Regions from separate parts of the Variovorax sp. YR752 genome, predicted to be linked through region 1. Evidence: riboswitches for the same ligand, from Rfam matches in the RefSeq annotation. Region 1 holds a riboswitch; the other holds the start of a gene.
What was found. A riboswitch is a leader RNA that binds a small molecule or an ion and turns the genes downstream of it on or off. The one in region 1 is predicted to bind thiamine pyrophosphate.
Positions count from the first base shown of each region.

Region 1 (7,626 bases):
CGGCCGGGCCCTGGAGCGCGTCGATCTCGCTGCGGTCGGGTTGCTCGGTCTGGTATTCGGAGGTCATGGGCGAAGTCCTTGCGAAACGTGAGAAAGCGTGAAGAGGAATGCGTGTGCGCGGCGGGCGCGACACACGCTGACGACGAGCGTCATTGCACCAGAAACTCAGGCCGCCTGCAGGCCGTAGCTGGCCAGCAATGCAGGTAGCTCGGTCATGTCGCTGAACACGGCCACGGCGCCCGCGGCGCGCAGCGCGCCCGGTCCGCTGTGGCCCGACTCGCCGGTGCTGTAGCCGAACACCGTGGCACCCGCGGCCACACCGGCCGTGGCGCCGGTGACCGTGTCTTCGACCACCGCACAGCGCGTCGGATCGACACCGAGCGCTTCCGCCGCGGCCAGGTACACGTCGGGATACGGCTTGGAGCGCGGCATCTCGTGGCCGCTGAAGATGCGGCCTTCAAAGCAGTCGAGCAGGCCGACCTTGGCCAGCTGCAGCTCGACTTTGTGGCGGTCGGCGCCCGAGGCGCAGGCGATGCGGCCCTTGAGCCGCGTGTGAATCTCGCGGATGGCGGCGGGTGCATGGGGAATGGCGACGAGGTCGCGGTCGAGCGCCTCGTTGCGACGGGCGCGGAAGCCGCGCAGCCAGTCGTCGGTGATCTTGAAGCCGGTCTTGGCCTCGATGAGCGCCGTCTCGTCCTTCACCGCCTTGCCGGTGAAGATGTTCATCGATTCCTCGGCCGTGAGCTGCCAGCCGAGCTCGCCGAGCATGTCGGCGAGCACGCGGTTGGTGATGGGCTCGGAATCGACGAGCACGCCGTCGCAATCGAAGAGAACGGCGGAAAAGGGGAAAGGGGTCATTGCGAGGCAGGAGTTCAGGGGTCTGGCCCCATGGTAGCAACGCCCCCTTTCCGCACGGGGAGACTCAGGCTATCGGGCCCTCTCAGGCCATTTCAGACGACAGGCCGGATCGGGATGTAGATCTCGCCGCCGCCGGCCATGAATTCTTTCGACTTCTCTTCCATGCCCTCGGCCATGGCCTCGCGCTCCGCCACGCCCTTCTTGGCCGCGTACTCGCGCACTTCCTGCGTGATCTTCATCGAGCAGAACTTCGGGCCGCACATCGAGCAGAAGTGCGCCACCTTGCTCGAGTCTTTGGGCAGCGTCTCGTCGTGGAATTCGCGCGCGGTGTCGGGGTCCAGGCCAAGGTTGAACTGGTCTTGCCAGCGGAACTCGAAGCGTGCCTTGCTCAGCGCGTCGTCGCGCGAGCGCGCACCCGGGTGGCCCTTGGCCACGTCGGCCGCGTGCGCGGCGATCTTGTAGGCAATGATCCCCTGCTTCACGTCGTCGCGGTCGGGCAGGCCCAGGTGCTCCTTGGGCGTCACGTAGCAGAGCATTGCCGTGCCGGCCCAGCCGATCATCGCGGCGCCGATGGCGCTGGAGATGTGGTCGTAGCCCGGCGCGATGTCGATGGTCAGCGGGCCGAGCGTGTAGAACGGCGCCTCGTGGCAGTGCTTGATCTGCTCGTCCATGTTGGCCTGGATCATGTGCATCGGCACGTGGCCCGGGCCTTCGATCATGGTCTGCACGTCGTGCTTCCAGGCGATCTGCGTGAGCTCGCCCAGCGTGCGCAACTCGGCAAACTGTGCCTCGTCGTTTGCATCGGCACCCGAGCCGGGGCGCAGGCCGTCGCCGAGCGAGAAGCTCACGTCGTAGGCCTTCATGATGTCGCAGATGTCCTCGAAGTGCGTGTAGAGGAAGCTCTCCTTGTGGTGCGCGATGCACCACTTGGCCATGATCGAGCCGCCGCGCGACACGATGCCCGTCATGCGGTCGGCCGTGAGGTGGATGAACGGCAGGCGCAGGCCCGCGTGGATGGTGAAGTAGTCGACGCCCTGCTCCGCCTGCTCGATGAGCGTGTCGCGGTAGATTTCCCAGGTGAGGTCTTCGGCCACGCCGCCCACCTTTTCGAGTGCCTGGTAAATGGGCACCGTGCCGATGGGCACCGGCGAGTTGCGCACGATCCAGTCGCGCGTGGTGTGGATGTTCTTGCCGGTCGACAGGTCCATCACGTTGTCGGCGCCCCAGCGAATGGCCCACACCAGCTTTTCGACCTCTTCCTCGATGCTCGAGGTGACGGCCGAGTTGCCGATGTTCGCGTTGATCTTCACCTTGAAGTTGCGCCCGATGGCCATCGGCTCGACCTCGGGGTGGTTGATGTTCGCGGGAATGATCGCGCGGCCGCGGGCCACTTCGTCGCGCACGAACTCGGGCGTGATGATGCGCGGAATGCTCGCGCCCATCGGGTTGCCCGCCACGCGCTTGGCGCGCTCTTCATTGGCCAGGTACTCGGCCATCCATTCGCGCTTGCCGTTCTCGCGCAGGGCCACGTATTCCATCTCGGCTGTGACGATGCCGCGGCGTGCGTAATGCATTTGGGTGACGTTGGCGCCCGACTTGGCGCGACGCGGCGTGCGCTGCAGCGCCGAGGCACCGGCGCGCAGCTCGGCCAGGCGTTGCGCGTCGCGGTCTTCGTTCTTGGCGCCGTCGTCCAGCGCGTGGTGCGTGCGGCCTTCATAACTTTCGGTGTCGCCGCGCTCGATGACCCAGGCACTGCGCACGTCGGGCAGGCCACGGCGCACGTCGATCTCGACCTTCGGGTCGGTGTAGGGGCCCGAGGTGTCGTACAGGGAAACGGTTTCGCCGTTGGTCAGCGCCACGTCGCGCACGGGCACGAACAGGTCGGGCCGGCTGCCCGGAATGACGCACTTGTGCGACGCAGGAAAGGGTTCGCGCGTCAGCGACAGCAGCGAGGTGAATTTGTCGGGGGCATTCATCGGGAGGCACTCCTTGTTGAGGGAAAGGGTGCTCCGCAATCGCTCAGTGGACCTCGGGAGGCCCGCCACCAGAAAAGGGAGTGACGGACCGAAGTCAGGGAGTGCAGCTCTTCTTACGCCGGTATGACCCGGATCAAGTTCGCGGGTCGGCAGCTTTGCCATCTCAGCACACCACATGTGTGCACCCCGGAGCGGGGCCGATTGTGCGGGCCGAAGCCCGGTGCCGTCAACCCGGGGGCTGGTGCAAGTCGCCGTCGACGTAGAACCAGCGCTCGTTCTCGCGCACGAAGCGGCTGCGCTCGTGCAGGCGGAAAGCCACGCCCGTCGCGCTGCGCTGGCGGGCGACGAACTCGACCTCGGCGTGGTCGGCGTCGAGCACCGAGCGCGAGCGGATGTCCAGCCCCAGCCATTTGACGCCCGGCTCGAACTCGACCGAAGCCGGCCGCTTCGACGCATGCCAGGTGGCGAGCAGGTAGTCGGCGCGGGCCAGCACGAAGGCCGAGTAACGCGAACGCATCAGCGATTCGGCGTCGGGCGCGGGCGTGTTCTCGAAATCGTCGAGGTAGCGCCCACAGCACAGGGCGTAGCCGATGGGCTTGTCGCGACGGTCGGTGCGGCCGCAGGGGCAGGGGCCGGGAGTGGGGTCGGTGGCGCTCATGAAGGGCTCTATTGGAACACTTGGCGCGGCGGGGGCTGAAGGGGGCCGTAGAGAGCCTCTGGGCATGTCCGCTTCGCGTGGGGCATGGGCTGGCGTGGCCCCGCCTGAACGGGGCACGTATCCATGCGTTGGTGCTTCGCGTGAGTCTGGGGTGGAGGATGCGCTCAAGCGTTTTGCATCGATAGACCGTGCGACTACAGTCGACCGGGAGTCGCCCATCCTCTTCCTCTGCGTCTCAGCACATGCTCATATGAACTCAATCCCATTGACTCTTGGAAAGCCATACTTCACAGGCCCGATGGCGTCGACGGACTTGGGTGCGGGTGGCGTCTTCTTCTGTGCGGTCTATCGCGAATGCCTGCAATTCGAGACAGATGGGCGTGTCCACTGGTGGCGCGAGGTGTTGGATAGTTCCAGACCTTATTTCAACGACCTGAATGAATTCCGAAAGCTCCGCCTGGATGGTTCGTATGGGCTCAACGACCGGGACTACTTGGTTTGCAAGTTTCCTCAGATGGAGTTGACTGGCCTGCCATGCAAAGACGCCCCTGCCTTGATGGCATTTCATGCTTGGTACCCCTCAAGCCAATCGGAGGGAAGTCGCGTCTTTCACGCACCGGAATCAGTGCCCAGCGAGCCGGCGAGTGACGCATCTGGCCTCTGACCAAGGACGGCAGAGTGCGGCAAAGGGGTCCTTCGAGAATCCTCCGAACGTCACTCATGCCGGCGCGCGATCTCTTCGCACGCATCAAGGGTGAAAAGATCCGTGCAATGAATCATCGAGTATTCGTCGAGTTGATGGACAAATAGCCGAGCGTTATCTTCGGGGCTACGTTCAGCGGGAAACATGCTGGAATCGCCGTTGATGACAAACGCAAGATCAGTCCGGTCAACCACTTCGTCTCGCGACCCAACATGACGATAGCGAACAGACTCCAGATAGACGACACCGTCGCGGTGCATGATCTTTACTGAATGAAAGTGTGGCTTCAAGTAGCTCGGGTACTTTTTCTTTAAGTCAGGAAGAATTTCGACGCCACTGTTAGCGCCTATGCGAGGGACGATAAATCCCGCCGACTCCTCCATTAGCCCGCGTATTGCTTCGCGTATGGGAATCCGAAAGAACTCCCGGTTGGGTTGGCATCGGTAGTCATCGAATCGCTGGTGCAGGCGCGTTTCGACGAATTTGCAATCCGTCACCAACTCGTCATAGACCACGATGAAATCGTCGGGGACTCCGGTTCCTCGCAACTCACCCGCCCGTGCCTTCGACGTGCGTTCGGTCAATCCAATCTTCACCAATCCTCGCATCGCGGGATTGATCATGATGTATACAAATCCAGAGTTCATAAGTGCAAGTAGTTACCGTTCGACCTGAGAGAAGCCTAGTGGTTTTGATCGCCGACGATCTGCTGAAGAATGCCACAACCGCATTGCTTCCAAGATCGAAAGAGCTAGCCGCGAACCAATAGCGCTACTCGGCAAATGCATCGCACTGCGCTTCAATCCGCGCATGCAGAAGCCCCAGCGATACCGCAAGAAACCGCTGCAGCGAACTGCGCTGGCATGCATCGAAAATCGGCGCAGAGTTCGCATCAGAAGAAGCGGCATCGCGCCGATCTTCATCCCATTCGAGCAGCTGTACCAACGTCTGCGCACCCTGCACCACGTCACGCGCATCGTTGAGGAACGCAGCGTGGCTTTGCAGTGAAGGAGCAAGCCGTTCGCCTTGCACCCATTCGAAGGGCTTGAACAAGGCATTGGGTCGTTGAGACGCGCAAGGGCAACCGGCGTCGGTACCCGCATTTGAAGCAGTGGCCATAGGCCTCCAAGGATGTCGATTTGCAACAACCGACGCACCCGACGCCAATCGGGGGCGGCAGCTCGAACGGGTTGGCGTACCGGGACATCCTTGCGGAAACCGGCAGGGCGCGAGCCCTCCCATTCGAGCCGCCTAAAAAGAAGCGCGAATGAAAAAGCCGCAGACCCGTGCGGTAACTGCGGCTTTCGTCGCAGGATGTCAGCGGGACGCCAATCCCGGCCTCGCTCATCACGAGGCAAAAGCAATGTACGCGGTCTCTCAGACGCCCGTCAAGCGTCAGCGACTGGAACGCACCGCCCCACCCGAAACATCACCCACTCAGGCCGCGGCGTTGGTTCACCTGATCAGACGATCTCACGCCAGCGCGCGTTGAATCAGCAGCTTCTGGATGTCCGACGTGCCTTCGTAGATCTGGCACACGCGCACGTCGCGGTAGATGCGTTCCAGCGGAAAGTCGTTCACGTAGCCGTAGCCGCCCAGCGTCTGGATGGCGGCGCTGCACACGCGCTCGGCCATTTCGCTGGCGAAGAGCTTGGCCATGGCGGCTTCTTTCAGGCAGGGCCGGCCGGCGTCGCGCAGGCTGGCGGCGTGCCAGATGAGCTGGCGTGCGGCTTCGATCTGCGTGGCGCAATCGGCGAGGCGAAAGCCCACGGCCTGCTGGTCGAAGATGGCGCCGCCGAAGGCCTGGCGTTCCTTGGCGTAGGCCACGGCCACGTCGAACGCGCTGCGGGCCATGCCCACGCTTTGCGCGGCGATGCCGATGCGCCCGCCCTCGAGCGCGCCGAGCGCGATCTTGTAGCCCTCGCCTTCGGCGCCGATGAGGTTTTCCGCGGGGATGCGGCAGCTGTCGAAGTTGATCTGCGCGGTGTCGCTGCTGTGCTGGCCGAGCTTGTCTTCGACGCGCGCGACGTTGTAACCGGGCGCGTCGGTGGGCACGATGAACGCGCTCATGCCGCGCTTGCCCGCGCCCTTGTCGGTCACCGCGATGACGATGGCGACCTGGCCGTTCTTGCCGCTGGTGATGAACTGCTTGACGCCGTCGATCACGTAGCCGTCGCCGTCCTTGCGCGCGGTGGTGCGCAGGCTCGAGGCATCGCTGCCGGCCTGCGGTTCGGTGAGGCAGAAGGCACCGAGCATCTGGCCTTGGGCCAGCGGCTCGAGCCACTTCTTTTTCTGCTGCGCGTTGCCGTAGCGCATGAGGATGGCGTTGACGGGGCAGTTGGTGACGCTGATGGCGGTGCTGGTGCCGCCGTCGCCGGCTGCGATTTCCTCGAGCACGAGTGCGAGCGTGAGGTAGTCGAGGCCTGCGCCGCCATGCTCTTCGGGCACGCAGATGCCGTAGGCGCCCAGCGCGGCCAGGCCCTGGTGCACTTCCTTCGGAAAGCTGTGGTCACGGTCCCACTTGGGGGCGTTGGGCCACAACTCGGCTTGCGAAAAATCGCGCACGGCGTCGCGGATGGCTTCCTGGTCTGCGCTGAGCAGCATGGCGTTGTCTCCGGTTCTTTGTTGTCGGTGGGTGCGAGGCTTACTTGCCGGCGCCCAGGTCCATGATCAGACGCGCGGCCATGTACAGGCGGCGCGGAATGGCGCTGATGTCGACGTACTCGGCCTTGTCGCTGTGGTAGCCGAAGCCGGGCAGGCCCAGGCTTTCGATCACGGGCTTGCCCGAGAGCGCTGCGTAGGCCGCGTCGGTGCCGCCGCCGGTGCGCTCTTCGACGCCCACGCTGCCGCCGGCTTCCTTGTAGAAGACCACGGCCTTGTCGACCAGCTTCTTGCCGCCCTCGCCCGCGTTGAAGGCCGGACGGCCGCGCGTGACGAGCACCTTGACGTCGGCCTCGGGCAACTTCTTCTGCTGCGCCTTTTCTTCGAGCGTCTTCATGGCGGCGTCGAAGTCTTCGTTGCGTGCGTAGCGCACGTCGGCGTTCAGCGTGGCACTGGCCGGGATGATGTTCGACACGTTGCCGGCCTTGGCAATGGTCCAGTTGAAGCGCAGGTTCTTCGACTTGTCGTCGATGCTCATGGTGCGCAGCACGAGATCAGAAGCCTCGACCAATGCATTTACGCCCAGCTCGGGGGCGGCGCCCGCGTGCGAGGCCTTGCCAGTGATGTTGACCTGCACGTAGGCGATGCCCGAGGTGCCGAGCGACATCTTTTCGTCGCCGGCGCTGGTGGGCTCGAACGAGAGCACGTAGTCGGCCAGCTTGGCTTCTTCCTGGATCAGGTCGCGCGAACCGAAGGAGCCTTTTTCTTCGTCGGTGTTGAACAGCACGGTGATGGTGCCGTAGTCGCGCACGCCGTAGTCCTTCAGCAGC
Region 1 is NZ_CALRZC010000056.1:613-8,238, forward strand. Features, by position in the region: gene AAG801_RS15310 (thioredoxin family protein) at 1-67, opposite strand, end outside; gene AAG801_RS15315 (HAD family phosphatase) at 166-858, opposite strand; gene thiC (phosphomethylpyrimidine synthase ThiC) at 951-2,834, opposite strand; TPP riboswitch at 2,928-3,033, opposite strand; gene AAG801_RS15325 (YchJ family metal-binding protein) at 3,061-3,492, opposite strand; gene AAG801_RS15330 (GIY-YIG nuclease family protein) at 4,207-4,842, opposite strand; gene AAG801_RS15335 (hypothetical protein) at 4,967-5,248, opposite strand; gene AAG801_RS15340 (acyl-CoA dehydrogenase family protein) at 5,669-6,799, opposite strand; gene AAG801_RS15345 (glutamate carboxypeptidase) at 6,840-7,626, opposite strand, start outside.

Region 2 (7,626 bases), on a different contig from region 1:
GACCGGCCCGCTCACCGCGCAAGCGCAACAGGTGCTCGTGGCGGTGGCAGCGGGTGAACTGGACCCCGAGACCGGGAAGCTCCTGGTCGAGTGCCTGTCCTCGTTCGCAGGGCTGAGGCAGACCGACGAACTTGCCGCGCGCATCGAACTGCTGGAGCAGACCACGAGAGAAGCACAGCACACCGGCGCTCGCGGCGGCGTGCTTCAGACAGGACAACCCGTATGACCACCACACGCGCCTCCACCCTCGTCAAGATGGCGAGCAATGACTGCATCATGATCTACACGGTGATCGTGGGCGACGAAGACGGTCCGCCGCTGTGGGTGCACTGCACCGCGCATGGCGACGACAACTTCCCTGCGTCGCGCACGAGTGTGGTCAGAGCACCGGGCGAGGACTGCCGCGCGCTTTGGGCGAGGGTGATAGACGTGGTGCGCGAGATGAAGCTGACGCGCGGGCTCCAGCATCAGGTGCTCGTGCGCTGCATGACCACACCGCCGCCAGCGGACCCGCAGCAGGCGGACTCACGGTTCAACGTCAAGCGCGCCCTGTGGCACGACGCGGACCACGAGCGCGACCCGATGCGCCGGGTGCAAGCGCTGGGGATGCTGGCGGAGCTGTGCGCGTTCGAAGGCCCGCTGCCGAGGTTCCAGTGAGCCGACGCGTTCCCACCGCCACCACGCTGAAGCGACTCGCAGCGGTCGAGTCCTCGCTGCTCGGCAATGAGGACTGCGGTTCGCGCTTGGGCGTGCTGCTGATCCCCCGCATCCTTGGCTGCGACGAGTGGGAGGCCATCGCGGTGCGGACGCAGGCTGCTGCGTGGTCAGCCGCTTCGGAGGACACGCGGGATCGGGGTGCGCCGTTGCGGCCTGTAGGCGAACCGCTGGACGTGCTGCGCGAGGGCATCGATTACCACACGCCCGACCCGAGCCGACCCCAGGAAGCGCGTCCGAAGCGTCCTCCGCTGCCAAGCATCACGAGGTGAACATGAAGATGACCGAAGACGAAGCCAAGCGCTGGCGCGAAGCCACCCAGCAGGCGCACGAGGCACGGCGGCGTGAGGCGCTGACGGGTGTGCCCCAGCCGGGTGCCTCTCGCACCTCCCGTGGCATGGGCCGCACGGGCGCGTCGAAGGGTCGGTCGAGCACACCGCCGCGCAACAGGTGACCACACATGGACCGCCGCGTCATCCTCGCCAACGACGTTGAACAAGCCGCGATTGACGCGCAGGCGCTCGCGCAGCGGCTGGCCTCGATGGGTGGCATCAGGCCGAGCGTGGCGGCGCACGCCGAGCAGATCGACGTGGCGGCCAAGACCCTGCGTGATGCTGCGGTGGCGCTTCATGGCGGGCTGACGCCGAACCTGCGCCTGTTCTTCGGCCGGAAGCTGGATTCGGGCGAGTACGTGGAGTGCGACGACTGAGCGGCGTGACGGTGCCTTCGTGACACGTAGTCGCTTTCAGCGTGCGTCACCGCGTTCGGGTGCGACAGGCGACAGATGTGCACCAGCGGGCACCGCCACTCCAGCGGGGAACCTGCATTCGGCACCCGCCTGGCGCAGGTGCTGTCTTGAACGTTGAGGCGTGCGCCAGCGACCTTGCCAGCACGCTGAGAAGCCGCTGACATTGGCCCCAAAAGCAAAAAGCCCAACCGGTGAGGGTTGGGCTAAGTGCTTGCTACCACTAGCTAATTTTGGCTCCCCGACCTGGGCTCGAACCAGGGACCTACGGATTAACAGTCCGGCGCTCTACCGACTGAGCTATCGAGGAACAGCCTTGCATTATACCCAGCTTTTGCGAGCTCCCTACAGGTCGGCCTGGACCGACAGGCGGACGGTGCGTGGCGCCAGTGGGAACAAGTACGCATGTGCGAACTGGTAGGGCGACTCGCGCCAGGCGCGGCGGTCGGCGACGTTGTCGATGCCGGCGCGCCAGGTGACTGCACTGCCGCCCATGCGGGTGTCGTAGCGCGCACCGAGGTCGATGCGCGCCCAGCCGCCAATCCGCGCGCTGTTGTCCGGCAGCACCATGCGGCGGCTCTCGGTCGCAAGGCCGCCTTGCAGCGTCAGGCCGGGCAGCGCGGCCAGGTGGTGGTCGGCCTGCAATTTCAGCGTGCGGGCAGGCACATTGGTCGGCTGCTTGCCGTTGAGCCGCGAATCCGACGCGCTGTCGATCCGCGCGCGCAGCCATTGGGCGCCGGCGCGCAGGGTCCAGGCTGTGCTGCGCCACTCCCCTTGAGCCTCCACGCCGCGGTGGCGCTGCGTTCCGTCGCGCTGGAAGGTGCAGGTTCCCACCGTGCTGCAGGCGCCGATGTCGGCGAACCGCGGGCGCTCGATGTCGAAGGCGGCGAGTGTCCACTCGAGGGCGTCCGTGCGCCCCTTCAGGCCAAGTTCCGCCTGGCGACTGGTGAGTGTGAAAGCCTCTCCGGCGTTGGTGTAGCGGTCGCGGTTTGGTGCCACGGCGGACTCGACCCCGCGCCCCCAGCTGGCATAGACCAGTTGGTCCGCCGCGAAGGCGTGGCTGGCCGCGACGAAAGGGGTCGTGAACGACTGCTGGTAGTCCGTCTCGCGCCGGTCCTGCGGATCGGTGCGGAAGCTCTCGCGCTGCAGCCGCGTGTGGCGCACGCCGAGCCACAGTGTGTTGCGATCGCCGAAGGCAATGGCATCGCGCAGGCTCAGTTCGGTGGAGCGTTCGTCGCGGTTGGTGTTCTCGTCGTTGGGCGCGGGGTTGGCCGGCAGGTCGCGGATGCTGCCGTCGACGTTGCCCGTGCCGCTGAAAGCGAAGGTCTGCCGCCCGAAGCGATTCGTCACTCGGCTGTGCAGCACGCCGAGCGACAGCGCATGTTCGACCGTGCCACTGCGCAGCGTGCCCGACAGCGTCAGGTCGAGCGCATTGGTGCGGCGGCGCTCGTTGTCGCTGCGAAAGTCGTAGAGGTCGAAGTCGCCGTTGGGGCAGTAGCGGTCCGGGTAGTAGGTGCCGTCCGGCGCCGGCTGCGGGTCGAAGCAGCCGAACGGGAAGGCGATGCGGTCGTCGCTGGTCAGGCGCTGCGTTGCGGCATGGGCGACGAACTTCCAGCCCTGCGCCAGCTTCTGCTGCCAGCGCAGCGACGCCGTCGTGCCTTGCAGCACCACCGGCTGCGCCCAGGCCTGGTTGTTGAGGTTGATGCGCGGGTCGCCGGGTGAGGGCACCTCGTCGCCGAGCAGGCTGAAGCCCGGGACGCTGGGCTGCGAACGGCGGCTGCTCTCGATCTCGGCCTCGAGCAGCGTGTCGGGGCCAACGCGCCAATCGGTCGCCACGGCCAGCAGGTGGCGCTCGCCTTCGGCGTGCCGCACCCTTGGGTCCAGCTTCGCTGCCGCGACGTTGACCCGCACGCCCAACGCCTCCCCCGCACCGAAGCGCTGGCCGATGTCGGCCGCGCCGCTGACGCTGCCGGCCTCGCGCCATTCGAGCGAGGCGCGCCGCAGCGGCACGTCGGTCGGCCGCTTGACGACGAAGTTGACCAGGCCGCCGGGCGCACTGGTGCCGGCCTGCATCCCGCTGGTGCCCTTGAGCACCTCGATCTGCGCCTTGTTGTCCAGCGCGATCGAGGTCTCGGCGTTGATCGGGAGGCCGTCGCGCCGGTAGTTGAAGCGGTTGTCGAGGACGAAGCCGCGCACCGTCAGGTAGTCCCAGTAGCCCTCGGTGTTGTAGGCGTCGCTGATCGCGGCGTCGAACCCGTTCAGGTCGGACAGGCGCTGCGCACCGCGGTCGCGGGCGAGTTCGGTGTCGATCACCGTCGCCTGCAATGGTGTGCGCGACAAGGCAATGTCGCCCCAACCGCCGACGCCAGCAATCGGCATCGCGCGGCCCTGCACGACGACGGGGGCGAGCTGGGCTTCGGTGGGGGCCGTCTGCGCATGGGCAGCTGCAAAGGCGAGCGAGATCGACAGCGCGATCGGCGTTCGGGCGATGAAGTGACGAGTCTGACGGTGAAGGCGTGCCATCGTGTTTCCTTGGAGATCGATGGCAGGTCGGCGGGGCCGAGGCGGCCGCAGACCGCGGCGCGTCGACCATGCTTCCCTGCGCGAGGATTACCTCAATCAGGTTCGAAGGGACTCTCTCAGTCGGCTGTCTCTTGCGAAGACGGCCAACACCCCTAGCGGATGCGGCGCATGAGTCGTGCACCGCGCGGGAATTATCAGGCAGAAAAGAGAAGGGGCCGCGAATGCGGCCCCGCCGTTCGTCTCCTGCCGACAGGCGTCAGTCGAAGTTCGGCGTCTCCACACCCAGCACCTTGTGCAGCTTCGGGCTGGTGGTCGTGTACTGCAGGTGGATGCGCTTGTCCGGGAAGATGTAGGGCGCCGCCGCGAAGGCCGCCAGCGCGGCTTCGTGGAAGCCCGACAGGATCAGCTTCTTCTTGCCCGGGTAGGTGTTGACGTCGCCCACCGCGAAGATGCCCGGCGTGCTGGTTTCGAACTTCTCGGTGTCGACGACGATCTGCTTGCGCTCGATGTTCAGGCCCCACTCGGCGATGGGCCCCAGCTTCGGGCTCAGGCCGAAGAAGACCAGCAGCATGTCCAGCGGCACCACGCGGGTGACACCGTCGCCGCCGGTGATCTTCATGCCGGTCAGCTTGCCGTCGCGCTCCTCGATGCCGGTGGCCTGGCCGACGATGAACTGCATCTCGTAGGCCTCGCACAGCTCCTTCATCTTCGCCACGCTCGCCGGGGCGGCACGGAAGCCGTCGCGGCGGTGGATCAGGATGACGCTCTCGGCCTTGTTCGGCCCGTCCTGCACGAAGTTCAGCGTCCAGTCGAGCGCCGAGTCGCCGCCGCCGATGATGATCAGGTTCTTGCCGGCGAACTGCGCCGGGTTCTTGACGCGGTAGAAGACCTGCTTGTCGTCGTAGGCGTCCAGCCCGTCGACCTTCAGCGTGCGCGGCTGGAACGAGCCCACGCCGCCGGCGATGAAGATGGTCTTGGTCAGGAAGCGCGTGCCCTTGGAGGTCTCGACGTAGAAGCGCCCATCGTCCTGCTTCTGCACGATGGTGACCTCCTGGCCGAGGTGGAAGGTCGCGCCGAAGGGCTCGATCTGCTTGAGCAGGTTGTCGGTCAACTCCTTGCCCGTGCACACCGGCACCGCCGGAATGTCGTAGATCGGCTTGTCCGGATAGAGCTCGATGCACTGGCCGCCCGGGTAGGCGAGCGAGTCGATGATGTGCGCCTTGATCTCGAGCAGGCCGAGCTCGAAGACCTGGAACAGGCCCACCGGGCCGGCCCCGACGATCACCGCATCGGTCTCGATCGGGCCCTCGTGTGCACCGGCGGTGCGCGCCACTTCGTCGTTCAACTTCGGATCCATGGTGTGTGTGCAGCCGCGGCGGCCGCGGTTTGCCTTACTTGATCAGCTGGTCGAGCTTGCCGGTGCGGTCTTTCCACTCATCGGCGTCGGGCAGCGGGGTCTTGCGCTTGGTGATGCTCGGCCACTTCTTGGCCAGGTCGGCATTCAGCTTGATCATGTGCTGCTGATTGCCGGGCACATCCTCCTCGGGGACGATCGCGTTGACCGGGCACTCGGGGATGCAGACGGCGCAGTCGATGCACTCGTCGGGGTCGATGGTCAGGAAGTTCTGGCCCTCGCGGAAGCAGTCGACCGGGCAGACGTCCACGCAGTCGGTGTACTTGCAGCGGATGCAGGATTCGAGGACGACGTGGGTCATGTGCTTCGACTCTTCGGATGGATGGGGCGGCGCGACGCCGGCAAGCCCGCGATTTTAAGGTCTCAGGGTTTCCGCTTGTTCTTGACCGGCCTCAATGGACGGGGATTGCGTGGCGCATTGAGGTGCCGCCGCCACGGCTGCTACCGCTGCGGCCCCGGCGCCGATGGTCACCACGGTCGGTCGGCCGGCATGAAGCACCGTGGCCTGGCCGAGCGTCAGCACGCTGTGCTGGCTGGCCAGCGCATCCGGCCAGCCGGCGCGCGACACCACGCTGACGGGCGTGTCATCCGCCCAGCCGGCCTCGCGCAGGCGGCGCGCCAGCGCGGCGAGCTGCCTGCCGGCCATGTAGAAGACCTCGGTGTCGGCGGCATGGCCGCCGCGCAGGGCACCCTCACGCGTCATCGCCGTGGTCAGTGCCACGCTGCGGCCGTTGCCTCGGCGGGTGAGCGGAAGTTTCGTGTCGGCGGCAGCGGCCAGCGCGGCGGTCACGCCGGGGATCACCTCGCTGGCGATGCCGGCCTCGGCCAGCGCCTGCAGCTCCTCCTCGAGGCGGCCGAACACGCTCGGGTCGCCACCCTTGAGCCGAACCACCAGGGCGGCTTCACGCGCATGGCGAACAAGCAGCGCGTTGATCGTCGCCTGGCCGGTGCTGTCGGCAAAGCCGCGCTTGCCGACGTGGACCCACCTGGCGGTCGGTGCCAGGTCGCGCAACGCCGGGTCGGTCAATGCGTCGAACAGCACCACGTCGGCCTGCACCAGCACACGCGCGCCGCGCACGGTGATCAGGTCGGCCGCGCCGGGGCCGGCACCGATGAAGACGACGCGGCCCATGCTCACAGGGGCGCGCGCACCAGCAGCGCACCGCTGGTGCGGTTGCTCGCCGGGTCGACGACGATCAGCGCACCGCCGACGCGGTTGGTCTCGTAGCTCTCCACCGGCAGCGGCTGCTGGGTCTCGATCACCACGTGGCCGATCTCGTTGACGGCCAGTTCGTGGGCGTAGGTCTCTTCCAGCGTGTGAATGTCGAGCCGATGCTCGATCGCCGTGATGCGCGCCTGCACCCAGCGGTTGCCGTGGCGCACCCAGTACTTGCGACCGAGCACGGCGGGCTCGGTGTCCAGCCAGGCGAGTGTGGCACTGAAGCGCTGTGCCGCCTGGATGGTCTTCGGCGTGCCGATCCAGTCGCCGCGCGACACGTCGATCTGGCGGTCGAGCACGATGCCGGCCGACTGTCCGGCTTCGACCACGTCGACCACCTCGCCGGCCAGGCGCACCTCGGCGACCGTCGCCACTTCGCCGTTGGGGAACAGCTGCACCGCGTCGCCGGCCTTGACGCGGCCATGGGCGACACGACCCCACAGCGTGCGCGGCTGGTTGCCCGTGCCTTCGCCTTCGCGGGCGACGTACTGCACCGGCACGAGCAGGTCGCCGTCCTTGCGTTCCTGCGCAGTCGGCAGGCTCTCGAGCAGTTGCAGCAGCGAAGGGCCGTCATACCAGGGGGCGTCCAGCGGCTGGGTGACGTTGTCGCCACGCAGCGCCGACACCGGCACGATGCCGGCGACGCGGATGCCGGCTGCTTCCGCGAAGCCGAGCAGCGCGCCGTGCACGGCGGCGTAGGCCTGCGCCGGGTCGTCCACCGCGTCGAGCTTGTTGACCGCGAAGACAATGCTCGGCACGCGCAGCAGGTGCGCGAGCAGCGCATGGCGGCGCGTCTGCGGCAGCAACACCACCGGGCTCTTGGTGGTGTCGAGCTTGGTGATGTCGACCAGCACCACGGCGGCATCGCTGCCCGCGGCCGCGGTGACCATGTTGCGCGTGTACTGCTCGTGGCCCGGCGCGTCGGCGATGATGAACTTGCGCGCGCGGGTGGCGAAGTAGCGGTAGGCCACGTCGATGGTGATGCCCTGCTCACGCTCGGCCTCCAGGCCG
Region 2 is NZ_CALRZC010000154.1:6,359-13,984, reverse strand. Features, by position in the region: gene AAG801_RS28135 (DUF5681 domain-containing protein) at 1-226, shown strand, start outside; gene AAG801_RS28130 (hypothetical protein) at 223-657, shown strand; gene AAG801_RS28125 (hypothetical protein) at 654-986, shown strand; gene AAG801_RS28120 (hypothetical protein) at 989-1,168, shown strand; gene AAG801_RS28115 (hypothetical protein) at 1,175-1,423, shown strand; tRNA gene AAG801_RS28110 (tRNA-Asn) at 1,694-1,769, opposite strand; gene AAG801_RS28105 (TonB-dependent siderophore receptor) at 1,805-3,982, opposite strand; TPP riboswitch at 4,039-4,146, opposite strand; gene AAG801_RS28100 (NAD(P)/FAD-dependent oxidoreductase) at 4,239-5,339, opposite strand; gene fdxA (ferredoxin FdxA) at 5,374-5,697, opposite strand; gene cobA (uroporphyrinogen-III C-methyltransferase) at 5,752-6,528, opposite strand; gene AAG801_RS28085 (GTP-binding protein) at 6,531-7,626, opposite strand, start outside.
Region 2: linked by a shared signal. The riboswitch ahead of AAG801_RS28105 (TonB-dependent siderophore receptor) and the one ahead of thiC (phosphomethylpyrimidine synthase ThiC) in region 1 are both predicted to bind thiamine pyrophosphate.